Regions from separate parts of the Aurantivibrio infirmus genome, predicted to be linked through region 2. Evidence: predicted binding sites of a transcription regulator. Region 2 holds the regulator's gene; each other region holds the start of a gene.

Region 1 (4,042 bases), on a different contig from region 2:
TTTGATATTGCACAGGTATTTCAATTTGAATTTGTGGTGTATTCGGTAGGTTTGTATCTGCGCCTGTTGCTTTCGTCATTAACGATTGTGCTTGCAGAACCTGAATTCTGGCGAGGGTATTGCTGACATTACTTCTAAGTTGCGCTAACAGTTGTTGTTGAAGAGTCTGATCAGTTCTATTGCCTGAGTTTTCTTTGTTGGTTTTTTCGAGAGTGTCAGTATTCAAGATGTTTTGTAAGAAAGGTTTAAGCATCTTTTCTAGACTTGAACTGTTGGCGGCGCTAATGATTTGGCTATGATTTTTTAGTGTCGCGTTATCTAATGTAATTGGTAAGCCGGAAAAAATCTCCTTTGCCAATAATGACAAACCTTTTATATCTTCGTTTATATTTTTTTGCTGGGGAATTGATTGCGGACTTGACGGTAACTTTTCAACGTGGGTATGTTTGTTGTTGGTGGTTATTCTGGAGACGTCGACAGATATGTTGACCTGCGTATTTTTATGAATAATGTTTTTGTGTTTAATAACGCGGTCTATTTGGTTGGGCTGTACATTTTTTCTCAAAGGATTGTTCTCGACACCTGGTTGTCGATTCGAATGTATGTGAGATTTATTTTGACCTCTATTATTCTCTGGATCTAAACCAAAAGGCTTTATCAGTGTGTTATTCGATTTTAAAGAATTGGTAGAGGTAAAACCGGAGGTCTCATTTTTCCTGGTCGCGGGGATTAAATTTTTTTCGTTTAGCAAAGGGCTTGAGATAACTTTCTGATTAATTTTGTTCTCTAAAAAAACGCCGCTATTATTGATCGCCTGTTTTAATGTCTGAGGGTTTTTGAGTTCAGTAGGTGTTCGTGCTAAACGACCCAGCTCTGCTAAAATACTTTTTTGCTGACTGTTGAATAATTTGTCTAGAACGGATTTGGGTTGAGCATTCAATGTTTTGGCTAACTCGATAAGTTGACTCGAAGAGGACTGTTTGGGTAGTGCTTCCCTAAGCGAGCCGACAATATTGCCAATTTGTTTTTGCGTAAAAAAATCTTTTAGCTCGATGTCTTTATTCTGCGAACTACGGGGCTTATTTAACTCTTTCGTTAGATTGTTGTGCGCAGCTTTGTCGACAATCTGCAAATGATTGTTAGCCGCTCGTTTAACGCTGACAAATTCGCCTGCTTTTAATGCTTTGTTTGTTATCACGAGCTGTCGAATGTTTTTTAATTCGAGTTCAGCCAAATACAACTTAGTTGTGGTCGCTAAAGTTTTAAGATCGGTGCTTATAAAATCGTTGTTTATAGGGTTGTTATTTGTAGACTTGTTATTTATAGGGTTGTTGCTGAAAAGCTTCGCTTCTGTGTTGGGTCGCCCATTGCTATTAGGGCCTTCGGTATTGAATATAATTTTGCGTTGATGCGAGGTCAGCGGTGCAACTTGCTTGATTAACGCATCCACTGTGCCTTGGATACGAATTCCTGCTTCAACCTTCAAGCTAGCGAGCTGAGCGTCCCGCTGGGAGCTTAATAATTTACTGGGCTGGGGGAAGGTTGAGGAGGGAGGGTCAATGGCCATGTCTTTTGAAGTCGTAATCCCAGGAAAGTGAATAACTAAGTAGTCTTGCAGATTCGAGAATTTTTGCAGTTTTGCTGGTTTGTTGACCTCACGCCTTTGAGCAATGATGGGTGCCATAGGCGCAAGTGTATTTTTTAGCCTGCCACTTGGCTGGATTCCAAACCGATTAACTTTAGGCCTTGAATTTACATGTCTTTTCGCGACTTTGGTGGTGAACTTAGCACTCTGGTCTCTGTATAATCGCCCGTTATTTACTATAACGGCCACAGCCTTGATTACTTTGATCAGTGTCTATGCTTTTCTCCATTTAATGTTGATATTGGAAGCGGAATAATTTTTGAACAATTTGGCGCTTAAATTAGAAAATGTCAGCTGCGAGAGGGGCGACAGACAGCTGTTTAGTGATCTCAGTATCGAGATAGAGGCTGGCGATATAATCCAGGTACAGGGCCCCAATGGCTCTGGAAAAACGAGCTTATTAAAAATTCTCACTGGAATTTCATCTGATTACGAAGGAAGTATCAGCTGGAAGAATCAGAACCTCCAAACCGTGCTCTTCGATTTTCGCAATAATCTTCTCTTTATTGGCCATTTACCTGCAGTAAAGCGCTCGCTAACGCCGACCGAAAACCTCGATTGGTTTATCGGTATGTCAGGCGGCATTGTTAGTGGCTCCAAACCTGCAGTTATCAGAGATGCCTTAGCGTCCGTTTCATTGCAAGGATACGAAGATGTCCCTTGCTACACACTATCTGCAGGGCAGATGCGGAGAGTTGCTCTGGCTCGACTTTACTTAAGTCGAGCGCCTGTTTGGATATTGGATGAACCCTTTACTGCTATTGATATCGCTGGTGTGGAAAGTTTGCGCTCAAGAATGTTAGAGCATGTGAGGGGAGGAGGAGTGATTATCCTTACTACTCATCAAGATCTCGGAATAGATCAGGTTAAGTTGCTGAATTTGTTGGACTTTATGGGTGCGGGTAAATGAGCGCTTCGCCTGTATACGCAAGTTCTGATAAACAGATATCAGCTGAAGTGGACACTTCTCCGAGTTTGAGTTCCGCTTTTGCTGCCACGGTACGTAGAGATTTGCTCATTGCCTATCGTCATCTTGGCGAAATGTGTAATCCGCTGATTTTCTTCTTAATCGCTATCGCCCTGATACCTTTGGGTGTCACCCCTGACCCCGACATTCTGTCTCGTTTGGCCCCAGGCATGATCTGGGTTATGGCGCTACTAGCCACTTTGTTGTCGATGGATACGCTGTTCCGGAGTGATTACGACGATGGTACTTTGGAGCAATTGCTTGTCAGCCCTCAACCGCTGTATTTACTTGTTTTTGGCAAGGTGTTTATTCATTGGTTAACGACAGGCCTACCGCTAACCTTGCTATCTCCACTTTTGGGGATGTGGTTATCCTTGCCCGCAGAGGGCTATTTACCTCTAGTGCTTTCGCTGCTTATTGGCACCATTACTTTAAGTATGATTGGTGGTATTGGTGCCGGGCTAACAGTCGCGTTACGTAAGGGTGGCGTGTTAATCTCGCTCATCATCATGCCTATGTATATACCCGTGTTAATTTTCGGCACCGGAGCGGTTACTAACGCTATACAGGGCTTACCTTTTGGTGGCTTGTTAGCGATTTTGGGTGCTTTTACAGCTCTTTCGATGGGCCTTGCACCGTTAGCGACTGCTAGCGCAATCAAAATTAGTATTAACGGTTAGGAGAGTTTGAATGGCTTGGCAATGGTTTCATCGCCTGGGCTCACCACGATGGTTTTATGAGAAAAGCCTTAAGTGGACACCGTGGTTGGGATTTATTTCCTTTATCTTGATCGCGGTAGGAGTGATATGGGGGCTAGGTTTTGCGCCGATGGATGCAAAGCAGGGGAATTCTTTCCGAGCGATTTATATACATGTACCAACGGCTGCCTTATCCATGGCCGGTTACTACGTGATGGCAATTGGCGGCGCGATTGGACTGATTTGGAAAATGAAGTTATCGGATATGGTGGTGAAATGTGCTGCGCCTATTGGTGCTACCTTGGCTTTTTTGGCCTTGTTTACCGGCGCAGTGTGGGGGCGACCCACATGGGGGACTTGGTGGGAATGGCGTGATCCGAGAGTGCTTTCTACGCTTATATTGCTGTTTCTATATTTGGGCGTTATTGCTATTCAAAATAGCTACCAAAACCAAAAGATGGCTGATCGCTTTAGTACCATTTTGTCTCTGGTAGGAATGGTGAACATCCCTATCATTTATTGGTCTGTAGATTGGTGGAATTCACTCCATCAACCAGCAACCTTAAAGTTAACTTCAGAATCGTCAATGCATTCTTCGATGCTTTACCCCCTGTTGATTATGATTGCCGGTTTTTATGTTTTTTATGTTTGGTTATTAATTAAATCTTTGCGAGTAGAAATTTTACATCGGGAACGAAAAACACAGTGGGTTAATGAAATTGTTAGCGCAAG
Region 2 (4,042 bases):
CGATACCGCGGGCTTGCGGCAAGGGGATGCTGAGTTGAAGCAGCAGCTCGCAAAACTCCGTGGATTTTCCCACCTTAAAAATTATTTAGTGATGGCGAGCAATGCGCAAACTCAAGTGTTGAAAGCTTCTGTACACGCCTATAAAAATGTAGGTTTATCTGGCTGCATTCTCACTAAGCTCGACGAAACAATTTCTCTGGGGGAAACCCTAGGTGTTGTGATGCACGAAAAAATTCCAGTTTCCTACTATACCGATGGTCGCGATTTTACTCGTCATATTGGCGTCGCGCGTTCGCATAACTTAATTACCTTCGCTGTGTCGTTGTTTAAAAAAGCAAACCAAGATTCCGGCGAAAACAAGCACGGTCCTACGTCGAACAAACCGGCAAAGCGAGATAATACTGGACCCCAACGATTTGCTTATAACTAAGGCTCTGTAAATAACCAAATAGCTGGGTTTATTGGTGTAGGTATAAAGATGAAATAGGGATTCAGTCTATACTCAAAAAAAGGGTGGTTATTTTTCTTTTGGTTGAACAGTAGGGTCCTTTGATTTTGGTCATTCACAAGGCGATTGCGCTAAAAATAACAGTATTACGCTTCAGGTCTTTTCATTAGAACTGAAATTTAGAATTTGAATAAGCAGAGGAGTTATCAGTGAACCACTCTCGACCAATACAGGTCATCGCAGTAACGGGTGGCAAAGGCGGCGTCGGCAAAACAAATTTGTCCGTTAATTTGAGCATGGCATTAGCCGAGCAACAACGCCGAGTGTTGCTATTTGATGCTGACCTTGGTTTAGCCAATGTCGATATTCTTTTGGGCTTAAAGCCTAAAAAAACTTTGGCTGACGTTATCTCTGGCGAAGCCACAATGCGTGAAGTTATGGTTAACGGCCCTGGTGGTATTCGTATCGTACCAGCGTCATCCGGCGTAGCACGAATGGCGGGATTGAACGCGCATGAGCAGGCCGCTTTAATCAACGGCTTTACTGAGCTAAGCGATCAACTGGATATTATGATCGTTGATACCGCCGCTGGAATTTCCGATTCCGTTATTAATTTTGTCAGAGCAAGTCACGAAGTAATCGTTGTCGTATGTGATGAGCCTTCTTCGATAACAGACGCTTATGCCTTAATTAAATTACTCAATAAAGAGCAAGGTATGTTTAGAATTCGCGTGGTAGCGAATATGACTCGCAGCGCGCAAGAAGGTAGTCAGTTGTTTCGCAAGTTAAATCAAGTGTGTGAATCCTATCTTGATGTCAGCTTGGATTATGTAGGACATATTCCCTTTGATGAGAATGTTCGCCTAGCGGTTCAAAAACAAAAACCTTTATTGGAGTTTTCTCCCCGTTGCCGAGCTTCGCAATCGATTCGATCGATCGCACAAAAAGTTATTGAATGGCCAGTCCCACAATCTCCGAGTGGTCATCTAGAGTTCTTTGTTGAAAATTTATTACAGCAACCTGCTGCGAGTGCGAGCTTTTGATGATGATGGGTGCCGACAGCGTAGACATCTACAATAAATCCGCTGTTCAACAAAGCGAGATCAATGTAGAAGAATATGCATCCCTAGTGAAACGTATTTCCCACCATATGATGATGAGGATGCCGCCGTGTGTTCAAGTTGATGATCTGATTCAGGCGGGGATGATTGGTCTACTGGAAGCAGCAAAAAAATATGATGCGAGTAAAGGCGCGAGTTTTGAAACCTATGCTGGAATACGCATACGCGGGGCGATTGTTGATGAAATGCGTCGCGGGGATTGGGTGCCTCGATCGGTACATCGAAATGGTCGAAAAATGTCTGAGGCTATCAGTCGCATTGAGGCTCGTACTGGCCGCGATGCCAGTGATCAGCAAATTGCGGAAGAATTAGAGCTGTCTTTAGAAGACTACTACGCGATGTTGCAAGATAGCGCCTCCAGCAAATTGTATAGTTTTGAAGAAACATACAATGAAGAAAATGGAGAAGTGGACTATAACCATTTAAGTGAGCCTTTAATTAGTCCCTTTGAAGGTGTGCAGAAACAATCCTTGAAAGAGTCACTGGCGCAAGCAATCTCTCAATTACCCGAGCGAGAGAGACTCGTTCTGGCGCTTTATTATGATGAGGAACTCAATTTAAAAGAGATAGGCGAGGTGATAGGCGTTAGTGAATCTCGCGTTAGCCAAATCCATAGTCAAGCGGCAAGTCGTTTGCGTGCCCGACTGATTGATTGGCAAGTAACGATTTAAGGTATGCGAAATTTACTTGGCTTCGGTAAATAGCGAATGGTAAAAAAACACGGTAGTAATTTTTGATAATAGGTTTGATCTGCTTGAACATGTTACACATTCACCCATGTCAGGCAAGATGGAGGAAGTTTTGGACAAGAACATGAAAATCCTAATTGTCGATGATTTTTCGACAATGCGGAGGATAATTAAAAATTTGCTACGTGACTTGGGTTTTAATAATACCCATGAGGCAGATGATGGTACTTCCGCCTTGCCGCTTCTGAAAGACGGAGATTATGATTTTCTAGTCACCGATTGGAATATGCCTGGCATGTCGGGCATCGATTTACTGAAAAAAATCCGTTCAGATAGTTCGCTGGCATCGTTACCAACCTTGATGGTAACGGCGGAAGCGAAGCGAGATCAAATAGTTGAAGCAGCGCAAGCGGGTGTTAACGGCTATGTTGTTAAACCTTTCACCGCACAAACCCTAAAGGAAAAAATTGACAAAATTTTCGAAAGAATTGAAGCGACCTAAAGCTGTTTCGGATTATAAAAATGGGTATACGTGTAAAAAATATGGGTGACTTGGGTTTAGCAAACGCGCTGAAAGATTGCTCAGAACATATTATCGAATTGCTGCAAAATGATTTACATCACGAAGCGGCAATGACCATCAACAAGCTGATTCAGGGGCGAGATGAACATGTTTATATCGCCGTTGGGCAATTAACGCGAGGATTGCATAGCGCGATTGTTGATTTCAATGTCGATGGGAATTTAAAAATTGAATTCCCACAAAATAAACCTTCAGAAATTAAGGATGCATCTGATCGACTTAGTTACGTGATGGATATGACGGAAAAGGCAGCGAATCGAACCATGGATATGGTTGAAGAGTCTGCACCAATTGCGGCCACGCTGGGTGAAGAGGCCGAAGTTTTGCTGTCCGAATGGTCGCGAATTCGCAGGCGCGAGATGAACAAAAAAGATTTCGTCGAATTGTTTGGCAGAGTCGATGGTTTTTTACAAGATCTCTGTGCGGGCTCAAAGCAATTAAATACCAATATGCAAAATATCGTTATGGAACAGGGCTTTCAAGACTTATCAGGACAGGTGCTGAAGCGTGTGATTGCTTTGGTAAAAGAGCTTGAGGATAACCTAGTGAATTTGGTGACTATGGCGAGTCATGTGGAGTTAGTCGCTGGTCTTCATCCGAATGAGGAAAATAAAGGGCAACTTTTGGTAGATTCTGGACAATGTTCTAATGAGGTAAATGCCAAAAAAGGTGAGGACTCATTAAATATTGAAGGTAGTAAATCGAAAATTCGCGGTAATTTAAATGAAGGTTTTGGTCCGCAAATTCATCCCGGAAAACATTCTGATGTGGTCTCGGGGCAGGATGAAGTAGACGAGCTTTTGTCGAGCTTAGGTTTTTAAAGGATAATCATGAGCTTTTCTGACGACGAAGAGATACTCCAGGATTTTTTGCTAGAAGTTGGCGAAATTCTTGAGTTATTGTCGGAACAATTAGTTGACTTAGAGCAACGACCAGATGACGTTGAGTTACTCAACGCTATTTTTCGCGGATTTCATACTGTTAAAGGCGGAGCCGGGTTTTTACAATTCGATACCATGGTTGAAATTTGTCATGTTACCGAAAACTTGTTTGATGTTCTCCGAACGGGCAAGCGTAAAGTCACTACAAACTTGATGGATGTCGTCCTGAAAGTGTTGGACTCTGTCAATCTCCAGTTTGACCAAATTTCCAATTCGCAAACGCCAGAACCGGCAGACCCACTATTATTTACCGCCCTAAG
Region 3 (4,042 bases), on a different contig from region 2:
CATCTCGCGAACGTTTTGTACTTTTCTACTGGTACCAACGAGTGAACGAAATAAATGTGCTGGGCGATTGTTGCCGCCATTTTTACCTTGTGCGGCAATTGCTTCGCGATAGCGTTCGGCACGATGCAATGTATCTAATAAGACGCTATAAGTTGGCGGCAATTCTAATTTGCCAATAACCATGTGTTTTAAATAAGGATCCCAAGATTCATCAACAACTTGATCTTCTCCGGTTAAAATTACCGGGCAGCCATTATCCCATTGACGAATACTTTCAAGACGAGATTTCAGCGGCTGGTGACTACCACAATCACCAAGAATGATGGCAACGATTTCGCTGCTATTCTCACACTCATTCTGGGCTACCTGTTGCCAATCTTGGCAGCTCGCGGTTATCGCTGGTTCCCCCAAAAAATCCAACACCACTTTAAGATCATGACGACGGGTCTGGTCATCGTCGACTACAAAAACCTTAATTTCTTTCCACATGTAAAATGGCCTTCTGACTACGAGTTAAACTTCCAATTCACTCACTGCGATCACTTTGCATTAAGAATATTTTTCAATGCCAGCTTAGCTCCCGAGCTACCTGCCCAAGTCAATAACTCGACTGGACTAATTTAAGTTGTAGACAAGGCTGCGAACCCGGTCAAATAAATGACGTCAGAAAATTGGAATTGGTTGATCACTAATACCAAACTGCCTAAACACCGCCACTTTTATTCATAAATAAAATTCACGGGGCAACATTTCTGTGCTACTAGAAAACAATGAGATTAAACTGAGAAACGAAAGGTTATTCGTAGATTTGAGGGCTAACAACTAAAAGTACATGAATTTTATACTTATATTGCTGTCGCGTTTTTATTGAAGTGGTAATAGCCGCCAACTATTTATAACGAAGTCGATAGCTATAGTTTTTTCGTCTTATGAACTAAGAATAGAGATAATTAGTTGTGCATTCCTTTTTCCAGCTCGCCATTGCGCTGCAGTTGAAGATGCAGATTGCCTATCATGTTCTTATATAAAGACCGTACTTCTATCAATTCTTGTAAGACCAGCGAGGAGCTAGTGGCGTGCGTCTGCCTTACCAACCCCATGCAAACTCGATCCAAGCGAATTAAAGCATCCCAGTCACTATCAAAGATGGCTCTTTGCATACTTGAACGAATCGAGCGCAAGGAATCAAACTTCTCGCTAGTGCCGGACATCGTCTCGTCGACGGCGCGTAATAAAGTCTTAGGCATGATCTGCTACCTCGTCGGCAATCGCGTCCCACGCACCTTTAACTTCGTGTAACAAACCACTGACTTCATCTAACAAGCTTGTGTCATTCTGGCGATTTGCTTCCAACAAACGTCTAATCGAATATTCGTAAAGTGCATCAAGATTTGCACTTAGATTCCCTTCACCTTTATCCTCTAAAGCCCCTTGTAAACCACCAATAATATCGACAGCTTTGCCGATAAGCTGACCCTTACGTTCTACCTGTTTTTGCAACATTGCACCTTTTGCTTGAGCAATTCGTTCCAAAGCGCCTTCAAATAACATCTGTACTAAACGATGTGGCGAGGCGCTGCTAACACCAGTGTGAACTTGCATTGAGGAATAAGCATGGGCGGGGTTATTCATATTCATCGAGGTTTCCTTAAGCGGCTTATTTATGACTATATTTAATGAACAAATTCTCGTGTAAAAAGGTTAACGGCGTTTCGCGAGACAACTTTAATCTCCGAATCAAAAAGAACACACAAAAGGTTAATCACCGTATATGAGTAGGGATAAAGCCAATATCGGCACAAGTATTGCTGCTTAGTCTTGATTACCAGAACTTTTATATAGATAGAAAGTATTTTGACACTGAAATCTTTTAACGATGGCAAGTATTAGGCAGGGTTATGGAAACGAACAACTCATCAAGTGAAACTCTCGACGCATTGAACGTGATCGCTAGACGTGTCGAAATGCAACAAGAAAATCTGAAATTAGAGGTCATGTTTCAAAGGAACATGGTTTTTTTTAAAGAAAAAAACCCAAAAGTTTATGAGCTTTTTCTTAACTACAATCCGACCAACTTAAAACTAATGTATACCGATGATGGCTACGTCAATTTAGTCAATCATAACCTTAACGACAAACCCGTGTATAACAGTGAGCCACGTGAATTTAGCCAACGTTATGTCGATCAGTATGAAAAGGATCCCAGTTTTTATCGCATCGATACCAAAACCACTAAAGCGATCGATGAAGAAAATGACGCACATATTTTCAACATGAACCGACTGATCAACCACATCCAAGAAAATGAAGAAGTGGTTGTTGGCAGAAAACTACAGCAAGACACCAATTTTCTGTTAATGATGGGGCTGGGCTTGGGCTATCAGATAACTCAGCTTCTTGAAAAAACAGACATACATCATTTGGTTATCCTCGAACCCCACGAAGATATATTTTTTGCTTCCCTGCACACTTTAGATTGGCAACAACTTCACCAGCACTTCGAACAAAAAAATCACACTTTACAGTATTTTGTCGGCAAGACCGCCTCACAATGTTTTGATTCGCTTCAGCAACATCTGCGGCAAATTGGCCTATTCAATGTAGTTAAGCCATTCTTGTTTGAGCACTTAAGCAGCGTCGAAATGAAGGAAACGTCGAAGGAGTTTTTTAACAAATTACCCTCCGCGCTTACGGCTCTAGGTTATTTCGATGACGAACAAGTTAGCCTTTCTCATACGGTTGAAAACTATCGAAATGAGAACCCTATTCTTCGTGATCACGCTCTAATTAATAAACGACTCCTCGATCGCCCAGCAATCATTGTCGGGAATGGCCCCTCTCTCGACAAAGCAAAAGCCATGTTAGAAAAATACGGTGATGACGCCGTAATATTTTCCTGTGGTACAGCACTAGGGGCGCTAAGAAAATTGGGGATCAAACCGGACTTTCATATCGAAATGGAACGCACCCGTCCTGTAGTCGAATGGATAGAAACATCAACCGACGAAGAGTATCGCGAAGACATCATCTTGTTAGCTCTTAATACTGTTCACCCAGACGCTTTACGTTTATTCAAGCGTAAAGGAATCGGGATGAAGAGTAACGATTTAGGGACCCACTACCTATGCCAGTATGTTGGCAAAGATGAATTCATCGTCAACTTAATGATGGCTAATCCCACGGTAAGTAATACCGGTCTGGCCTTTGCCACTGCACTTGGCTTCAAGGAAATATATTTGGTTGGAACCGATTTGGGCTTTCCTGCCGGTGAGAAACATCACTCATCCCTAAGTGCCCATTACGATGTAAAAGATGAACACGTAGAAGGATTAGATTTGTACAAACATGACGCAAAGGGAAATATCACCGTAGACGGAAATTTTGGCGATCAAATTGTCACAACAGCAGTCTATAACCACTCGCGTATAACAATGCAGTCATTACTCAATACGCATCCGGACGTTAAATGCTACAACACCAGTGAAGGCGTATTGATTCCGAACGCGGAACCCATCCGATGTGACGATGTAGTGATTAACAGCGGAAATTTCGACAAACTTGCCTTCAACCAAAACTTGTTCGCGAAATATTTTCACGGCAAGGGCCTGAAAAAAATGAAGAATGAGAAGGAGATCTTAAAGACCTTCGAATACTCCTTAACAATCTGCAACGATATCGCCAAAGTTCTTGCCGCCTCGCCCTCTACAATAATGGCAGCGACGGCTTTGCTAGACGAACTTCACCTGATGACTTTAAAACTAGGTTTTGATAAAAAAACTCAATACGTGTATTCACTTTTCAAAGGGAGCTTTGCAGGGTTTTCTCTGGCCTTAGCAAAAACTTTGTACAGCAAAGGTAGTGAAGAGAGTTCAGTGGCCCTATTTAACGAGTGCAAACAATATTATTTGGATTTTCTAGCTCAGGCAAAAACTAAAGTGAGCAAAGAACTATTGAAACTGGATAATAGAGAACGACAATTGAAGGATAAACTTAAATAATTTTTGCTAACCACTGATCAATTTCTTTATGGGTGGATTCACAA
Region 4 (4,042 bases), on a different contig from region 2:
GCCTTCATCTAGCGTTTTTTCTTGATCAGTATTTGATAGTTGCGGCATTGGCGTAATTTCGGCAAGAATTTTTTCAACGTCGATAATTTCAACTAGGCGGTCTTCAGCCTGAGTAATCGCTGTTAAATAATTGTCTTCACCTGCACAAGATGGTGGCGGGTGAACGTTCTCCCAATTGAGATTAACGATATGCTCGACGGAACTCACTAAAAAACCCTGAGTTGAGCGATTGTATTCTGCAATGATGACGAAACACTTGCTTACATCTGCCTGTGGCTCACCACCGATAGCGTGATTCATATCGATAATAGATACCGTATTACCGCGAATATTTGCCACACCTCGAACCACTGGGTGCCGCTGTGGAAGTTCGTATAATTTCGGACACTGCAATACTTCCTTCACTTTAAATACATTAATGCCATACGCTTGATCACCCGCTAACTTGAATAACAATAACTCCAATCGATTCTCACCGACGAGTTGCGTTCTCGAGTTAACACTATCCAGTACACTGGGCATGACTGCTCCTTTAAATAAGACTTTAAGACTAGCCCGTAATATTCGGTATCGCCATTTCAGGCAACTACCTTCTACCTATCCTCTACCTAATTATTTACTTCCCGTTGTAGCGGCAATTCGCTATGGCTAAGTACGGGATTACTGACACCCGGCATAAAGTTTGCTATGAGACCTATATGACAGTAAAAATTCTGACGCTATACGTTCCGAATCAATTGTTTTTGCGTCGATTTAGTCGTTTTTAGCGGCACTTATAAGTAAAGAATAGGCCAGATTATGAAAGTGGGTAAGATTTACAGCAGCTTATTTGCAATTTCCTTATTGTTTACGGGCGCGCCGCAGAGTTTTGCTTCTGAATTTGAAGATGTAAGTGAAATTTACAATTCCGTCACCGTTTTTCTCGAAAATCATTATTACGAGAACAATGGCGATGCCAAGAGCGTCACTATTAATGTTTCTCGGCTAGACTCCAGGTTACGGTTACAGCGTTGTGACAAATCTTTGACGTTTACCCTTCGAGATACAGGAAATCACGGCGGTAATGTAGCGGTACGCACTCGGTGTGAAGGTAGTAAACCTTGGGCGATTTTGGTTTCAGCAAAAGTCGTAATGAAATTGCCCGTTATTGTTGCAAAACACAATCTCGCAAAAGGCACACGCTTAACTGAAGCAGATCTGGAAATTATTGATGTTGATACGACAACCCTCGCCTATGGTTTTGTCACAAACCTTGCGGATACCCTGGGCAAAGAGTTAACAAGACCGACAGTGCGCGGTCAGCCAATACGCCAAGCTAGCCTAAGCGCGCCAAAAGTCATCAAACGCGGAGATGCCGTTGTCATCGAAGCCCATAGCCGTGGTATCAGTGTATCAAGCCAAGGTATTGCCTTAAGTGATGGCAAAGTAGGACAACAAATTCGAATTAAGAATGAGCAATCACAACGAACGGTCATGGTAGAGGTATTAGCGGAAGGTCGTGTTCAGGCAATCCTTTGAACGCCCCAAATTAACCTTAATAATTTGTAAATTAGGGCTAAAGTTACCTAATCAGTGGCCGATAGCACTGTTGAGAGTTAATTTAAGGCAACTTAAGCAGATGAAAGTTTAGGAATACTAGTCATGAACATTGATCCCAACAACAGAGTCCCTGCGGCTGGATCCGACAACCCTCGCAATAAAGCGGCGAGTCAAATCGATGCGCGTTCTAGCCAGCAGAGCAAAGTAAAAACCGAATCAAACGCGGCCGAGCAAGACAAGGTTGATTTGAGCCCCGAAGCTCAGACCTTAAAAAGTCTGGAAGCCAGAATACGTGCTTCTGCGGATATCGACGGTTCTCGTGTTGCAGAAATTAAACGAGCGATAGCGAATGGCAGCTTTGAAATCAATGTCGAACGAATTGCGGAACGCTTGTTGCAGCAAGAAGAACTACTAGGCAAATAAATTTACGCCTAGAAATTTAACGGCTTGCTGACTCAGATTGCAGGCAGCTGTCACATTTTAAGGCGGGTATTATGAACTCAGATGTATCATCACTAACTCTCTCTGCACAGCACCTCATTCAGATCAAAAATTTAGTTCAAGAAGATTTAGCAAGCAGTGCAAAGCTCATTGTTTTACTTGGCAATGAGCGCGACACCTTGATAAAAAGAAAAACCACTGAATTAAACGATATCGTTGAAGCGAAAAATAATCTTCTCGATGCCATCGAGGACAATTGCCAACACCGATTTTCTCTATTGACTCTACTCAAGCTGGCACCGAATGAAGACAACTGGCAACAGCTCATTCAGCAGATAAACGACGACGAATTAAATAAATCGGCGGAGCTGCTCATTGCCAATCTTCAACAATGTCAGCATTTAAATAATGTCAACGGAAAAATGGTAGCGCGAGGCAAACAAACATTAGGCCGATTACTAAATACTTTACGCGGCCAAATGGATCCACCCAGCCTGTACAATAACGCTGGATCAACAGATTCGCACAACGCCTCTCATACAGTCGTCAAAGCTTAGATTCTCTTCGCCGCTTGCCTTTCATGAAAAATACTGATGACCTGAGCTCTGACGAACTCGTTACAACCTTTCACGAAGATGCAGACATCTATCGAATTGTTAGAGCAATGCAAAGCGAACACTCTTTACTTAGCGTCGAATTTCAACGCTTAGAAAAACTGTATACCTCAATTATTGTCTCATGTGATCCTAAGCGTGGGGTCTTTCATATTGATAAACTACACCCGTCTGATGGGAACCATTTATTATTTCAGAATCATGAGTTTTCTATTATTGGTTTGTGTAATGGCGTACCGGCTATATTAAGCGGCTGTCAAATCGACACACAAACTGAAGCAGCGATTCCAAGTATCCTAGCTGGCAACAAAGGAATTGCATTGCATTTCCCCAGGACGATTACCTATCAGCAACGACGCCAGTCATTTAGAACCTTGGTACCGAGAATCTTAGGTGCCAAAATTTCCTACACCTTACCCGATTCCGACGCGCCTATTTCCGGCAGACTTCTAGACCTTTCAAATACTGGCTTCGGTTGTGAATTTTCGATTGATAAAAAGGCGACCCTAAAGAAAGGGATGACAATCAAAAATTGCTCGATTGAAATTCCGGAGATGCTCAACATAAATTGCTCGATTGAAATTATGAACGCCCGCAAAGTGAATAAAAATCCTCTGGTTCGATGCGGCATAATATTTACTGACTTATCAGATAAAAATGAACGCCTGATAACAAAGTGCGTATTACAATTGCAGCAAAAACTTCGTAGAACAGAAACATTAAAAGACGGGTTTAAGTAGTTAGTTTTTTCCGAAAGCGCTAAACGCTCTTAGCTCCTCTGGCAAACCTTCAGTTGATAAGCTTCGCAGATCCTCTGGTCTATCAATATCAGTTAATGTAGGTAGTTCAACGACCTTCAGTTGCAAACTCTTCAGACGTTGTAAGCTTAGCTCACAAACCTGAGGTCCACCCCAGGGCATATCGCTAAAGACGCTAATTGGCGCAGTTTTTAGCCCTAGTAAAACATAACCACCATCACATGCGGGGGCGATTACCGCATCACTATCTTGCAGTGCTTTCATCGCCGACAACAAAAACTCCGGCAACAAAAATGGACAGTCGCTACCAATCAAAAAAACACCCTGAAATACTTGAATATTTTTGCTTAACGCGGCAAACATTTTTTGTCCCAAGCTCTCTCCTTCCTGTTGAAAGCAATTCAAACCATATTGCTCACAAAGCTCTGTAAATAGAGGATGATTCAAATCTCCGTCAACCCATAATTGATGCTCCGCGAGTTTTGACGCATTGACTTGAGAGCAAACCCATTGCGTCATTTTTGAATGAAGTATATTTCGTTGCTCTTCAGTTAAGGCGGGCGCAAGGCGAGTTTTAACTTTGCCGAGATGTGGTGACTTTGAAAACTGTAAGACACAAAATTGAGGAAAAAAAAACGACGACATAGAATTTTTCTGCGAGAACGATTAGTTTTTAGTATCGCTAATGCT

What was found. Region 2 encodes FliA, which starts transcription of late flagellar genes. Its sites were predicted from a motif close to TAAAGTTATNNNNNNNNCGGCCGATANCC; they were not measured.
Region 1: fliK (flagellar hook-length control protein FliK) is a predicted target of FliA. The motif match lies at 1,822-1,850, and genes of this name have one in related genera.
Region 3: fliS (flagellar export chaperone FliS) is a predicted target of FliA. The motif match lies at 1,700-1,728, and genes of this name have one in related genera.
Region 4: flgM (flagellar biosynthesis anti-sigma factor FlgM) is a predicted target of FliA. The motif match lies at 1,557-1,585, and genes of this name have one in related genera.

The regions. Positions count from the first base shown of each region.
Region 1 covers NZ_BAAFSK010000008.1:155,843-159,884, forward strand. The annotation lists gene fliK (flagellar hook-length control protein FliK) at 1-1,684, opposite strand, end outside; gene ccmA (cytochrome c biogenesis heme-transporting ATPase CcmA) at 1,905-2,555, shown strand; gene ccmB (heme exporter protein CcmB) at 2,552-3,292, shown strand; gene ccmC (heme ABC transporter permease CcmC) at 3,303-4,042, shown strand, end outside.
Region 2 covers NZ_BAAFSK010000003.1:552,626-556,667, reverse strand. The annotation lists gene ACYUCY_RS09235 (flagellar biosynthesis protein FlhF) at 1-430, shown strand, start outside; gene ACYUCY_RS09230 (MinD/ParA family ATP-binding protein) at 658-1,491, shown strand; gene ACYUCY_RS09225 (RNA polymerase sigma factor FliA) at 1,497-2,240, shown strand; gene cheY (chemotaxis response regulator CheY) at 2,371-2,760, shown strand; gene ACYUCY_RS09215 (protein phosphatase CheZ) at 2,781-3,662, shown strand; gene ACYUCY_RS09210 (chemotaxis protein CheA) at 3,672-4,042, shown strand, end outside.
Region 3 covers NZ_BAAFSK010000004.1:118,381-122,422, forward strand. The annotation lists gene ACYUCY_RS09975 (sigma-54 dependent transcriptional regulator) at 1-489, opposite strand, end outside; gene ACYUCY_RS09980 (hypothetical protein) at 951-1,247, opposite strand; gene fliS (flagellar export chaperone FliS) at 1,240-1,638, opposite strand; gene ACYUCY_RS09990 (motility associated factor glycosyltransferase family protein) at 1,899-3,998, shown strand; gene ACYUCY_RS09995 (polysaccharide pyruvyl transferase family protein) at 3,991-4,042, opposite strand, start outside.
Region 4 covers NZ_BAAFSK010000004.1:149,906-153,947, forward strand. The annotation lists gene ACYUCY_RS10110 (chemotaxis protein CheV) at 1-522, opposite strand, end outside; gene flgA (flagellar basal body P-ring formation chaperone FlgA) at 799-1,518, shown strand; gene flgM (flagellar biosynthesis anti-sigma factor FlgM) at 1,642-1,962, shown strand; gene ACYUCY_RS10125 (flagella synthesis protein FlgN) at 2,034-2,537, shown strand; gene ACYUCY_RS10130 (flagellar brake protein) at 2,561-3,334, shown strand; gene ACYUCY_RS10135 (TIGR04282 family arsenosugar biosynthesis glycosyltransferase) at 3,335-3,997, opposite strand; gene arsS (arsenosugar biosynthesis radical SAM (seleno)protein ArsS) at 4,042-4,042, opposite strand, start outside.